DNA from 4 places in the Erwinia sp. E_sp_B01_1 genome. Region 2 is predicted to be linked to each of the others. Evidence: predicted binding sites of a transcription regulator. Region 2 holds the regulator's gene; each other region holds the start of a gene.
The links. Region 2 encodes PhoB, which activates phosphate uptake and scavenging genes when phosphate is short. Its sites were predicted from a motif close to CTGTCATAAAACTGNCNNAT; they were not measured.
Positions count from the first base shown of each region.

Region 1: opgB (phosphatidylglycerol--membrane-oligosaccharide glycerophosphotransferase) is a predicted target of PhoB. The motif match lies at 1,819-1,838, and genes of this name have one in related genera.
Region 3: glpT (glycerol-3-phosphate transporter) is a predicted target of PhoB. The motif match lies at 1,904-1,923, and genes of this name have one in related genera.
Region 4: phoA (alkaline phosphatase) is a predicted target of PhoB. The motif match lies at 1,622-1,641, and genes of this name have one in related genera.

Region 1 is NZ_CP142208.1:4,144,000-4,147,306, forward strand. It holds gene VRC33_RS19310 (FGGY-family carbohydrate kinase) at 1-1,490, shown strand, start outside; gene opgB (phosphatidylglycerol--membrane-oligosaccharide glycerophosphotransferase) at 1,848-3,307, shown strand, end outside.
Region 2 is NZ_CP142208.1:1,092,267-1,095,573, reverse strand. It holds gene phoR (phosphate regulon sensor histidine kinase PhoR) at 1-1,037, opposite strand, end outside; gene phoB (phosphate response regulator transcription factor PhoB) at 1,061-1,750, opposite strand; gene sbcD (exonuclease subunit SbcD) at 1,951-3,174, shown strand; gene VRC33_RS05195 (AAA family ATPase) at 3,171-3,307, shown strand, end outside.
Region 3 is NZ_CP142208.1:4,534,998-4,538,304, reverse strand. It holds gene yigL (sugar/pyridoxal phosphate phosphatase YigL) at 1-315, shown strand, start outside; gene glpT (glycerol-3-phosphate transporter) at 408-1,757, opposite strand; gene VRC33_RS21040 (carboxylate/amino acid/amine transporter) at 2,145-2,996, shown strand; gene VRC33_RS21035 (DUF1456 family protein) at 3,040-3,307, opposite strand, start outside.
Region 4 is NZ_CP142208.1:2,806,797-2,810,103, reverse strand. It holds gene phoH (phosphate starvation-inducible protein PhoH) at 1-500, shown strand, start outside; gene VRC33_RS13275 (hypothetical protein) at 663-1,022, opposite strand; tRNA gene VRC33_RS13270 (tRNA-Ser) at 1,329-1,416, opposite strand; gene phoA (alkaline phosphatase) at 1,656-3,062, shown strand.

The sequences.
Region 1 (3,307 bases), 1.8 Mb from region 2:
GTATTGATGCCGGAAACACCATGATCAAAGCGGTATTGTTCGACCTGGACGGCACCGTCCGCGCTGTCGCCAGCTGCGCGGGGGAAACCCACCAGCCCAGGCCAGGATACGCTGAACGCCCCGTCACCGAGGTCTGGCAGGGCGTGACTACCGCCATCAAAGCCTGTTTGGCGCAAATGCCGGATGCTGAGGTGATCGCCGTGGGGGCCGCAGGCCACGGCAACGGCCTTTATGCACTGGATCGGCAGCAGCGCCCGCTGATCGGCATCCAGTCCGTTGACAGCCGGGCGGCTGACAGGGCGCAGGCGCTGGAGCAGAGCGGTGCCGCTGCGGCTATCTATGCCTGCTCGCTGCAAAAAGTCTGGGCCAGCTCCACGCCCGTGCTGCTGAGCTGGCTGAAGCATCACGATCCGGCGTGCTATCACCGGATCGGCCATCTGCTCTGCGCCAAAGATGTGATTACCCATTTTCTCAGCGGTGAAATCAGCGGCGACTACTCTGATGCAGCCGGGTCGGGGCTACTGGATCACCGCGTCCGGGGATACAGTGAAGCGCTTATGGCGCTTTACGATCTGGCTGATGCGCTTCCCCTGCTCCCGCCGCTGCACCACTCCTGTGATGTGGTGGGGCACATTAGTGCCAAAGCCGCGCAGTTAACCGGCCTGCCGCAGGGGATCCCGGTGGTGGCGGGTATTTTTGATGTGGTAGCCAGCGCCGTGGGATCGGGTGTGGTGAATACAGGAGAAGCCTCAATTGTGGCCGGAACCTGGAGCATCAATCAGGTGATCGTGGCGCGCCCGGACTATTTGCGCCCGATCTTCATGAACTCAATCGTTGAACGCGATCGTTATATGGCGATTGAAGCCAGCGCCACTTCAGCGGCCAATCTGGACTGGTTTGTCCGTGAATTTGCCGATGGCCGTGGCGGCAGCGGTGCAGAACGCAGCAGCGATCTTGTCGCCCAGGTCCGGCCCGATGCCCACCTTCCGGTCTACCATCCCTACCTCTATTCAGGGCGTAAAGAAGAGCCTGCCAAAGCGGGCTTTTACGGATTAAGCGGCTGGCACACCCGTGCAGATATGCTGTTCGCGCTGTTTGAAGGCGTCACCTTTGCCCACCGTGCGCATATCGATCGCCTTCGGGCTGCCGGGCTTCCCTTCACCTCTGCCACCCTCTCCGGCGGGGCTACACGCAGCTGCATCTGGCCACAGATGTTTGCGGATGTGCTTGGGATCCCGATTCGGGTGGCGGAGTGCAAAGAGACCGGAGCCCTGGGTGCCGCTATCTGCGCCGGGGTTGGCACCGGCCTGTGGCCGGATCTGGCTGCGGGGGTTGCTCAGGCAGTGAAACTGAACCCGGAAACGCTGCAACCCGATGAGGCCCGCCATGCCTTTCACGATCCCCGTTACAGGCTGTTCAAAAAGCTGGAGCTGGCTATGGACAGCCTGTGGCATCAGGAGCTGAACGATCAGAATGTGACAGAAATCTGAATTCCGACAACCCACCGGCAGCCCGGAAGGCGGGTTGCCACATTAATTTAATTAACCAGTTCTGCCCCCTTCCCGGCTTTTAACCCCACCACATCCTGTCATTGGCCCGGTTTTGTTCCGACTAAAGCGAAACGGGGCAGAAGAACACGTTAGCGTCAGCCATGTCGGATTAATGCAAAGTTAAACAAAGTGTAAACAGGCTGCAATAAAGGGAGCACACGGGGACATTGCTCTACCTCGTAACGATATTGCCAGGGATAATTCGCTGCGCTAAATTGGCTTATTCCGCGCAAATCCGACCACTACTATCTCCGGCACAGGGCAGAGATTGCGCCAGTTTGAGGATAAAAATAACTCATGGGTTCAGAATTACTTTCACTGGCGCTGTTTGCTGCTTCAGTATCGCTTTACACCTGGAAAGCCGGAAGAAACGCATTGTGGTTTACCGCTATTCTGCTGATCCTTGGCATCTATATCATTCTTAATGCCTCAATGCTTGCGAGTAATTATTTTACCGGCGAGGGAATTAACGACGCCGTTATTTATACGATTACCAGCAGCCTGAGCGGTGCGGGCGTCAGTAAATATCTGCTGCCTGCGGCGGGGCTTATTATTGGCCTGGTGCTGTTATTTGGTCTGCTCTCCTGGATTTTACGTCTGCGCAAAGGCCGGGGTGCCAGTCAGATTTACAGCCTGTTAGCGGTGGTCCTGGCGCTGGCTTCAATTAAAACCACGCCAGCTTATCAGCAGGTTGCCAGCCTGATTAAATCCCAGGTAGGCAAAGGCAGTTCAGATTTTTACACTCATTACAAAGTGCCAGGGAAGCAACTGCGTGGCGATAAGCCTAATCTGGTTTATATCTATGCGGAAAGCCTGGAACGCACCTATTTTGATGAAAAAGCCTTTCCCGGACTGGCACCGGAACTGAGTCAGATAAAAAACAGTGCGTATGATTTCAGTAATACCGAGCAGTTGCCCGGCACCGAATACACCATTGCGGGCATGGTCGCCTCCCAGTGTGGCATCCCGCTGTTTGCGCCTTTTGATGGCAACGCCTCCAGCTCCCTCTCAACCTTCTATCCGCAGAACGTCTGTCTGGGCGATATCCTGAAATCATCAGGCTACCAGAACTATTTCTATCAGGGCGCGAGCCTGAGCTTTGCCGGAAAAGATCTGTTTCTTTCTTCCCACGGTTTCGATCATATGTACGGCTTTAAAGAGCTGAAAAGCGTGGTGAAAGATCCCAACTACCGCAATGACTGGGGCTGGTATGACGATACGCTGCTGGATGTGGTGTTTGATAAATATCTCGAGCTGGCAAAGCAGAACCGTCCGTTCTCACTGTTTGCCCTGACGGTAGACACCCATCACCCTGATGGATTTATCTCCCGATCCTGCCAGCGCAAAGACTATCCCTTTGAGGGGAAAGCCAACAAATCATTCGCGGCAGTGGCCTGTAGCCAGGAGCATATTGCCCGGCTGATCCAGCGGATTCAGGCAACGCCTTACTTCAAAAACACCATTATTGTAGTCAGCTCAGACCATCTGGCGATGAACAACACCGCCTTCAAATACCTTGCCCAGCACGACCGGAAAGACCTGTTCTTTATGGTTCGCGGCGATAACGTCAGCAGCAAAGTGCTCCCGGTGAAACGCAGCACCCTGGATAATGGCGCGACCGTGCTGGATGCGATGGGCGGCGATAACTTTATTGGTCTGGGGCGCAGCAGCCTCTCTTCCACCTCGCTTGTGGCAACCTACCTGAACATCAAAGAGAAAATCAACGAGTGGAAGCCGGACGTTATCAAGCTGTGGAA
Region 2 (3,307 bases):
GTTTTCTGCCAGCTGATATCAATGCGGGTGCCCGGTGGCGTGTGATTGACCGAGTTATACACCAGATTGGAGATGGCACTGCGAAGCTGCTCATCGTTGCCATACACCTGCAAACCCGGCTCGGTGGTGAAGTGGATGTCGTGCCTGCCCTGGCTCAGGGTTTCTGCCTCCCGTTGCAATACCCTCAGCATCATCGGAACATCCACTTTTTCCTGAAGATCCAGCGCAGGCGCTGCTTCAATACGGGAGAGCGTCAGCAACTGCTTCACCAGCCCATCCATCCGGCGGGTCTGTTCCTGCATGGTATGCAGCGCTTTATCACGCAGTGGCCCCTCCATGACCGAGTCGTTCATCATCTCCAGATAGCCCTGCAGCACCGTCAACGGCGTGCGTAATTCATGGCTGACGTTGGCGAAGAAGTTACGGCGGGCGCCTTCCAGCTGGTGCATCTGCGTGACATCCCTGGCCACCAGCAGCCACTGCCCTTCTGAATAGGGCATCACGCGAAATTCCAGATGACGATGGCTGTTAAGCACCAGCGTCAGTGGCCGTGAAAAGTCGCGCTGACGTAAGTAGCGGGTAAATTCGGGATAGCGCAGCAGGTTAAGGATGTTCTGTCCGTTATCTTCCGGCCAGCGCAGCCCAAGCATCTGCTGGGCGAGGCCATTACACCAGAAAATGGTGCCCTCTTCCGTGGTCAGCACAACGGCATCGGGTAAGGATTCTGCGCCACTGCGAAATCGCTTGATCAGATGCCCCAGCTCACGCCGACGGCGGCGATTTCTCGCCTGCATCTGATACAGGCCATAAAACAGCGGCTCCCAGCTACCACGCCCGGCCGGAGGCGTCATGCTGCGGTCAATCCACAGCCAGTGGGATAAACGGAGTAAGTTAGCGAAATGCCAGCCCAAAACGGCCAGCACGGAAACCAGCAGGAGCCAGGGCAGATAGCCCACCAGAAGCCCCAGGATCAGGGCTGGCAGTGAGGCAAGTATCAGCTCAAACAACAATCTCTTCCAGGAGAGGCGTTCCAACACGGTAAAGACTCCAGTGCGAACGATCAGTAACGTGCAGAGAAACGATAACCTGTTCCGCGAACCGTCTGCACCATGCGATCGTGCCCGGTCAGTTCCAGCGCCTTACGCAGGCGGCGAATATGAACGTCAACGGTACGATCTTCGACGTACACGTTAGTGCCCCATACGTGATTAAGCAACTGCTCGCGGCTGTAAACACGTTCAGGGTGAGTCATAAAGAAGTGCAGCAATTTATATTCAGTTGGGCCCATCTCCAGCGGTTGGGTATCCGACATTACCCGGTGCGAGGAGGGATCAAGACTCAGCCCCTGAATTTCGATAACGTCTTCCACCGCCATCGGAGAGATGCGGCGCATCACGGCTTTGATACGCGCCACCAGCTCTTTAGGGGAGAAAGGCTTGGTAATATAGTCGTCAGCGCCCACTTCCAGCCCGCGGACGCGATCTTCTTCTTCGCCACGCGCGGTCAGCATCATGACCGGAATTTCACGGGTCATCGCTTCGCGCTTCAAATGCTTGATGAACTGAATGCCTGAGCCGCCGGGCAGCATCCAGTCAAGCAGGATCAAATCAGGCCAGGGTTCGATAAGCAAATTGACCGCACTGTCATAATCTTCCGCTTCTATGGGTTGATAGTCATTTTGCTCCAGAACGAAACACAACATCTCACGGATTGGGGCTTCATCTTCGACTACCAGAATGCGCTTTGCCATTGTTGCTCCTGCTACTGTGACGGAATGTCACTGGATTTGCGGCGTCATTATGCGTCAGTTTTATGACAGTTTTATGAAAAAAGCACGGCCTGTCCCGAGGTTTCATAACAGTTTTATTAAGGGTCGCTGAGATTGGGTCTGGGGTTTTACGCTGTGCTGTTTATAATCGTCGACTCTGCCTCGCGCCTTAAAGGGATCCCATGCGAATTATTCATACCTCCGACTGGCATCTGGGCCAATTCTTCTACACAAAAAGCCGCGCGCCGGAGCATCAGGCTTTTACAGACTGGCTGCTGGAGCAGGCTGTGGCACATCACGTGGATGCCATCATTGTTGCGGGTGACATCTTCGATACGGGATCCCCGCCCAGTTACGCGCGCGAGTTGTATAACCGTTTTGTGGTCAATCTCCAGCAGACCGGCTGCCAGCTGGTGGTGCTCGGTGGCAACCACGATTCAGTAGCCACGCTTAATGAATCCCGTGAGCTGCTCGCCTGCCTGAACACCCGAGTGATCGCCTCTGCCAGTGATGATATCAGCCAGCAGGTGCTGCTGCTGAATAAGCGTGATGGAGAACCCGGCGCGCTGCTCTGCGCTATCCCTTTTCTTCGTCCCCGCGATATCACCACCAGCCAGGCTGGCCAGTCTGGCCGTGACAAGCAGCAAAGCCTGCTGACAGCCATAACCCAGCATTACCAGCGCTGCTGGCAGGCGGCGCGGGAGATGCGGGAAAAACTCAACCTGACGCTGCCCATTATCGCCACCGGCCATCTGACCACCGTCGGCGTGACCAAAAGCGATGCGGTGCGGGATATTTATATTGGCACGCTGGACGCCTTCCCGGCGCAGGCATTTCCGCCAGCCGATTATATTGCACTGGGGCATATTCATCGTGCGCAACGTATCGGTGGCACGGAACATATCCGCTACAGCGGTTCGCCCATCCCGCTGAGTTTTGACGAGCTGGGCAAAGAGAAAAGCGTGTTCCTGGTGGATTTTGCCGATGGCAAGCTCATCCAGGTTGAGCCGCTGGCGATCCCCCTTTTCCAGCCGATGCAGATGATCAAAGGGGCGCTGGAAGAGATTGAGCAGCAGCTCGCAGCTATCCCTGCCCGTGATGATGGCAAAGTGGTCTGGCTGGATATCGAGATTTCCACCCAGTCATGGCTGAATGATCTGCAGCGACGCATTCAGGAACTGACTCAGGCTCTGCCGGTGGAAGTGGTGCTGCTTCGCCGCAGTCGGGAGCAGCGCGAAAAGGCTATAGATCGCCACAATAATGAGACCTTAAGTGAGCTCAGCGCCCAGGAAGTCTTCAGTCGCCGCCTGGCGCTGGTCGAGAACGAAAAGCCGGAAAGGCAGGCCCGGGCCACTGAACTGTTTAACCTGACGCTGGCAGAGATTGATGATGAGGCGCAAGCATGAAAATCCTGACGCTGAGGTTTAAAAACCTTAACTCGCTGAAGGGCGAATGGAAGATTGATTTTACCGCTGAGCCTTTTGCCAGCAACGGGTTGTTTGCCATCACCGGGCCAACGGGCGCGGGGAAAACCACCCT
Region 3 (3,307 bases), 1.4 Mb from region 2:
GCGCTGATTGCGCGCTGGGGTGACAGGGTCAATGTCAGTTTCTCTCTGCCAACCTGCCTGGAAGTGATGGCGGGTGGCGTATCTAAAGGCCATGCGCTGGATGCTGTATCAAAGACGCTGGGCTATGCCCTGAAGGACTGCATCTCCTTTGGGGATGGCATGAATGACAAGGAGATGCTGAGCATGGCCGGTAAAGGCTGCATCATGAGCAACTCCCATCAGCGGCTGAAAGACCTGCTGCCGGAGCTGGAAGTAATAGGCAGTAATGCGGATAACGCGGTGCCCAATTACCTGCGTAAGCTCTATAACGTTTAACCGAAAATTTTCCGCCCCGGCCAGCGGGGGCGGAAAGCATTTACGGATGCAGGAAGTGAACCGTCTTAAGGGAGAAAGGGCGCTTTCTCCTGTTATTCAGCCTGCTTCAGCTGCTGTTTGTGTTTGTTCTCGCTCAGCATGGTCAGCACCAGCAGCAACACAGCCAGTACGCACCCACCGATCATGATGATAAAGCCGCCGTCCCAGCCGAAGTAATCCACGGTGTAGCCGACGATGGCGCTGGCCGCGACAGAGCCGCCCAGATAACCAAACAGTCCGGTAAATCCTGCTGCTGTTCCTGCTGCTTTTTTCGGTGCCAGCTCTAAAGCATGTAAACCGATCAACATCACCGGACCATAAATCAGGAAGCCGATCACAATCATACAGGCCATGTCCACGTTAGGATTACCGGCCGGATTCATCCAGTAAACCACGGTAGCAATGGTTACCAGCACCATAAAGAACACGCCGGTGGCCCCACGATTACCTTTAAAGACCCTGTCGGACATCCAGCCACAAAGCAGCGTGCCGGGAATGCCAGCATATTCGTAAAAGAAATAGGCCCAGGAGGACTTATCCAGCGCGAAATGCTTTACTTCTTTCAGGTAAGTGGGTGACCAGTCGAGAATGCCGTAACGCAGCAGATAAACAAACACGTTAGCCAGCGCGATGTACCACAGCAATTTGTTAGGCAGGACGTATTGCATAAAGATTTGCTTAGCGGTCAGCTCCTCTTCATGTTTCTCATCATAGTCCGGTGGGTAATCGTTTTTGTATTCTTCAATCGGCGGCAGGCCACAGGACTGCGGGGTATCGCGCATCAGTGCGAAGGCGAAAACAGCAACCACAATGGCACCAAAGGCCGGCATATAAAGCGCCGCTTTCCAGTCGTTAAACCATGCCATCCCCAGCAGGAACAGTAACGGAGGTATGCCCCCGCCCACGTTGTGCGCGCAGTTCCACACGGAAACCACCCCGCCACGCTCTTTCTGCGACCACCAGTGCACCATAGTCCGGCCACAGGGCGGCCAGCCCATACCCTGGAACCAGCCGCATAAGAACAGCAGCACAAACATCACCATAATGCTGGAGGTTGCCCAGGGAACAAATCCCATAAAGAGCATTACGGCCGCGGCCAGGATCAATCCGGCTGGCAGAAAAACTCTGGGGTTTGAGCGATCGGAGACCGATCCCATAATAAATTTGGAAAAGCCGTAGGCGATGGAGATACCGGAGAGCGCAAACCCCAGGTCGCCTCGGGAAAAGCCCTGTTCAATCAGGTAAGGCATGGCAAGCGCAAAGTTTTTGCGGACCAGATAATAGGCAGCGTAACCGAAGAAAATCCCCAGGAAGATTTGCCAGCGTAGTTTGCGGTAGAGCGGATCTACCCTGTCAGCCTCAACGCGAGGCTGGTGAGGTGCTGGCTTAAAAATACTTAACATATGAGCCTCCAATGGCGCAGGTTATTCTCGTTTTGGGCGCCAGTGGGCGCTTATGACAAAAGGATCTGCCTTGAATCCGGCATAATGTTCCATTTCGCGCAAAGAATAGGCGGAAATCGCGCATCAGACTGTGAAGGTGGGCTCAAATGTTACATTTTTATGACAAAATATCTGTTTGTGTGTACGGCATCGCCTGAAAGAGGCTGCGTTCAGTGGACAGCCAGGAAAATTTGAGGGAAATCTCCAAATTCGTGGTTTTTCGTTTTCGAACATCTCTGTCCTCACTAAATTACGCTGCTTTTAAAAGCAGTTGTAAACCAAATAATTACCTTGGTTACGGGTAATTTCGCTACAATGTGCGCACTTTTTACAGCAGAGTCTGACATTGTGACGTTACTGATTGTCACCACAATTTTGTGGGCATTTTCATTCAGCCTGATTGGCGAATACCTGGCAGGACAGGTTGATAGTGTGTTTTCCGTACTGGTAAGGCTGTTGCTGGCAGCGGTAGTGTTCCTGCCGTTTCTGCGCTGGCGTGGCTATCGTGCTTCCACGCTCCTGATGTACATGGGCGTGGGCGCGCTACAGCTCGGTGTCATGTATCTCGTCAGCTTCCAGGCTTATCTCTACCTCAGCGTGTCGGAGTTCCTGCTGTTTACGGTGATGACCCCGCTCTATGTCACGCTGATCTACGACCTGCTGAAAGGCCGTGGCGTGCGGTGGAGCTATGCTCTCAGCGCCCTGCTGGCGGTAGGCGGTGCAGCCATTATCCGGTATGACAAAGTCAGCGATCACTTCTGGTTTGGCTTATTGCTGGTACAGATAGCCAACATCATTTTTGCCATTGGCATGGTGGGCTACAAAAGGCTGCAGGAAATCCGGCCCGTGCCGCAGCATACTGCCTTTTCCTGGTTCTATCTGGGTGCGGCGGCGATCGCCACGCTTGCCTGGTTCTTGTGGGGTAATCCGCAGAAACTTCCAACAACTTCGCTGCAGTGGGGCATATTGATCTGGCTGGGCGTAGCGGCATCCGGGCTGGGCTATTTCATGTGGAACTACGGCGCAACGCAGGTGGATGCAGGGACGCTGGGGATCATGAACAATATGCATGTGCCTGCCGGGCTGTTGGTGAATCTGGCCATCTGGCAGCAGCAGCCGCACTGGCCGAGTTTTATTATCGGTGCCGCAGTGATTCTGGCTTCGCTGTTAGTGCATAAGAAATGGATTGTCGGGAAATAGTGCTCAGATGAAAAGGGCCAGCGCAATGCTGGCCCTCTTTATATCAGGCTTTGGCAGGACGAATACGCTGCGTCAATCCCTTCAGGAAGTTACGCAGGATCTGGTCGCCACACTCACGGTAATTTTTGTGGCCCGGCTTACGGAAGATCGCGCCAATTTCAGACTGACCCACGGCAAAATCGGCCAGCTTAAGGATGTCGAGAATATCGGTGGTTTTCAGATCAAAGGCCACACGCAATTTCTTCATCATGATGTTGTTAGTCATTTTACGTTCAATGGAAGGGGCCGGTGCCTCTTCGCTCTTGCCACGG
Region 4 (3,307 bases), 1.7 Mb from region 2:
AGGCCCTGATTCATAAGGATGTGGACAGGATTATAGTGACGCGTCCGGTGTTACAGGCGGATGAGGATCTGGGGTTCCTCCCTGGAGATATCTCAGAGAAATTCGCACCCTACTTCCGGCCAGTCTACGACGTTCTGGTTAAACGTCTCGGTTCTTCCTTTATGCAGTACTGTCTGCGTCCCGAAATCGGCAAAGTAGAGATTGCTCCCTTCGCCTATATGCGTGGACGAACCTTTGAAAATGCCGTGGTGATCCTTGATGAGGCGCAAAACGTCACCGCCGCCCAGATGAAGATGTTCCTGACCCGCCTCGGGGAAAACGTCACCGTGATCGTCAATGGCGATATCACCCAGTGTGATTTGCCGTCGCACGTACAGTCAGGCCTCAGCGATGCGTTAGCCCGCTTTGAGGATGACGAGATGATTGGCGTGGTGCGTTTCGGTAAAGAAGACTGCGTCCGCTCGGTGCTCTGCCAGCGTACGCTGATGGCCTACAGCTAATGTTCTGACTGTTGCCAACAAAGCCCGGTTAACGCCGGGCTTTTTTATGCCTGCAATCTGGTTGTACCGCAGTTTTCCCCCTGCCAGGCGCTGAAAAACCAAACCTTCACGGGGATGGTTTCACATTAATGTCATACAACGCTTCTCCGGCGATCGGGGTGATTATCTGCAGGAGCGGATTAACGAATCAATCCTCTGAGCTACCGCAGGATCGTTACGGACATAGTAGATATTCACGCTGGTTTGATGGTCAGAGAATTTTGAGGCATCCAGCATAGCAATCCGTCTTTGCCGTGAATCGAAGAGGTTGAATTGTTTCATGCCATTGGGGAGGGGATCGTCCTCTTCCAACGTCATATGCTGATGACGTGCAGCCTCATACAGACAGCTTTCGACGCTGTAGGGACGCCCTTTGAAGGTGGCGGCTTTAACCTCCGGGTGAATCATGGCGCTGTCGATATTTATACAGCCCGTCAGGGGGGTTAGCAGGGTGAACAGCATCAGAATACGCAGCTTAAACATGGTTGGCTTAATCCATACAGAAAGGAAAGGCGGCCAATTTAGTGTAATTGAAAGGCAAAAGTTTTGATCTGAGAGGGAGGAGGGCAAAAAAAAAGTCTGAACTTTCGCTCAGACTTTCTCTTTAAATATGGCGGTGAGAGAGGGGGATCACGAGGCACGTCCATGTGCCTCGCCCTTTGGGCAGCAGAGCTGTGCAAAACGGCTATCCTGCCGTTTTGTCGAACCCTGTCGAGGCTTCTCACCCCTCTCTCCTGGGGTACATGCAAAAAAAAGTCTGAACTTTCGCTCAGACTTTCTCTTTAAATATGGCGGTGAGAGAGGGGTTCGAACCCTCGATACGTTGCCGTATACACACTTTCCAGGCGTGCTCCTTCAGCCACTCGGACACCTCACCGTATTGTTCTACTGCTTCGCCCTGTAGGGCGACGGGGCGGTACTATAGGGAGTCAGAGGGAATGGGTCAAGCAAAATTTTCGTTTTGTCTTATCAGCTTAAGGCCAAAAAGAGAGTCGCTTAAGCCAGAGTGCAGGTTGTCATAAGAGTGACATCAGGGCTACACAAAAATGTCATGGATGTGTCGCAAACTAGCTTCCTGAAATCTTTAGCAAAACTTACGCATGGAGTGTCGAGTTAATGAAATATAAAAGTCTGTTTACCCTCTCTCTGATCGCCTCAGTCATGTCATCCACAGCCTGGGCTGATATCGCAGCTTACAGCCGCGCCGCACAGGGTGATATCACTGAGCCTGGCGGCGCACGTCGCCTGAGCGGGGATCAGACCGAGGCGTTGAAAGCTTCCCTCAACAGCAATAAAGCAAAGAACGTCATTTTGCTGATTGGTGATGGCATGGGCGATTCCGAAATTACCGCTGCGCGTAACTACGCAGAAGGCGCAGGCGGATTCTTCAAAGGAATTGATGCATTACCGCTGACCGGCCAGTACACCCACTATGCGCTGGACAAGAAAACCCATAAGCCTGATTACGTCACCGATTCTGCTGCCTCAGCCACCGCATGGAGCACCGGCGTAAAATCCTATAACGGTGCCATTGGTGTGGACGTCAACGGCAGGGACCACCCCTCCATCATGGAAATGGCTAAAGCTGCCGGCAAAGCCACGGGCAACGTTTCCACCGCCGAACTCGAAGATGCCACCCCGGCAGCGCAGATAGCCCATGTCACTTCACGTAAATGTTATGGCCCGGAAAAAACCAGCGAACTTTGCGCGGCCAATGCGCTGGAGAAGGGAGGCAAAGGTTCTATTGCAGAACAATTGCTGAATGCGCGTGCAGACGTGACCCTTGGCGGCGGCGGCAAAACCTTCAGCGAAACCGCAAAAGCGGGCGAGTGGCAGGGGAAAACGCTTGAGGAGCAGGCAAAACTGCGTGGCTATCAGTGGGTTTCCGATCTCTCTGGCATGAACGCTGTTACCGAAGCCAGCCAGGACAAACCGGTGCTGGGGCTGTTTGCCCAGGGGAATATGCCGGTGCGCTGGAAAGGGCCGAAAGCAACGTATCACGGTAACCTGGAGGGCAAGCCGGTAAGCTGTGAAGTCAATGCTGAGCGTCCGGCTTCCACGCCAACGCTGGCACAGATGACGGAAAAAGCGATCGATCTGCTCAGCAAAAATCAAAACGGCTTCTTCCTGCAGGTTGAAGGCGCCTCAATAGATAAGCAGGATCATGCTGCCAACCCTTGCGGCCAGATTGGCGAAACTGTCGACCTGGATGAAGCGGTGCAGAAAGCGCTGGAGTTTGCCCGTAAAGAGGGTAACACGCTGGTCATAGTGACGGCGGATCATGCGCACGCCAGCCAGATTATCGCCAACGACAGCAAAGCACCGGGCCTGACGCAGACGCTGAACACCCGGGAGGGCGGCCTGATGACCATCAGCTACGGCAACTCAGAAGAGGATTCTCAGGGACACACGGGCACGCAACTGCGTATTGCCGCCTACGGCCCGCATGCTGCAAACGTAGTAGGGCTGACCGATCAGACCGACCTGTTCTATACCCTGAAATCAGCGATGGAAATCCAGTAACGTTGCTTGCTTAAGGTCAACACCGGGTTTGGTTATAAGGTGCCACCTGAGAGCGTGCTGGCAAAGCTTAAGGTCACAACCTGGTCTGGTGGCAAGGCGTCACCAGGGGGCCTGTTATCCGGGACGTCGTGAATCCTCCCTGGAGACTTCGCAGCCACGTCCATGTGGCTGAGACCCGGCTAACAGGCCCCCTGGCGCCACCCGTCATCTTCAGTGTCGTTGTTTGGTTTGGTGGTCGCACAGGT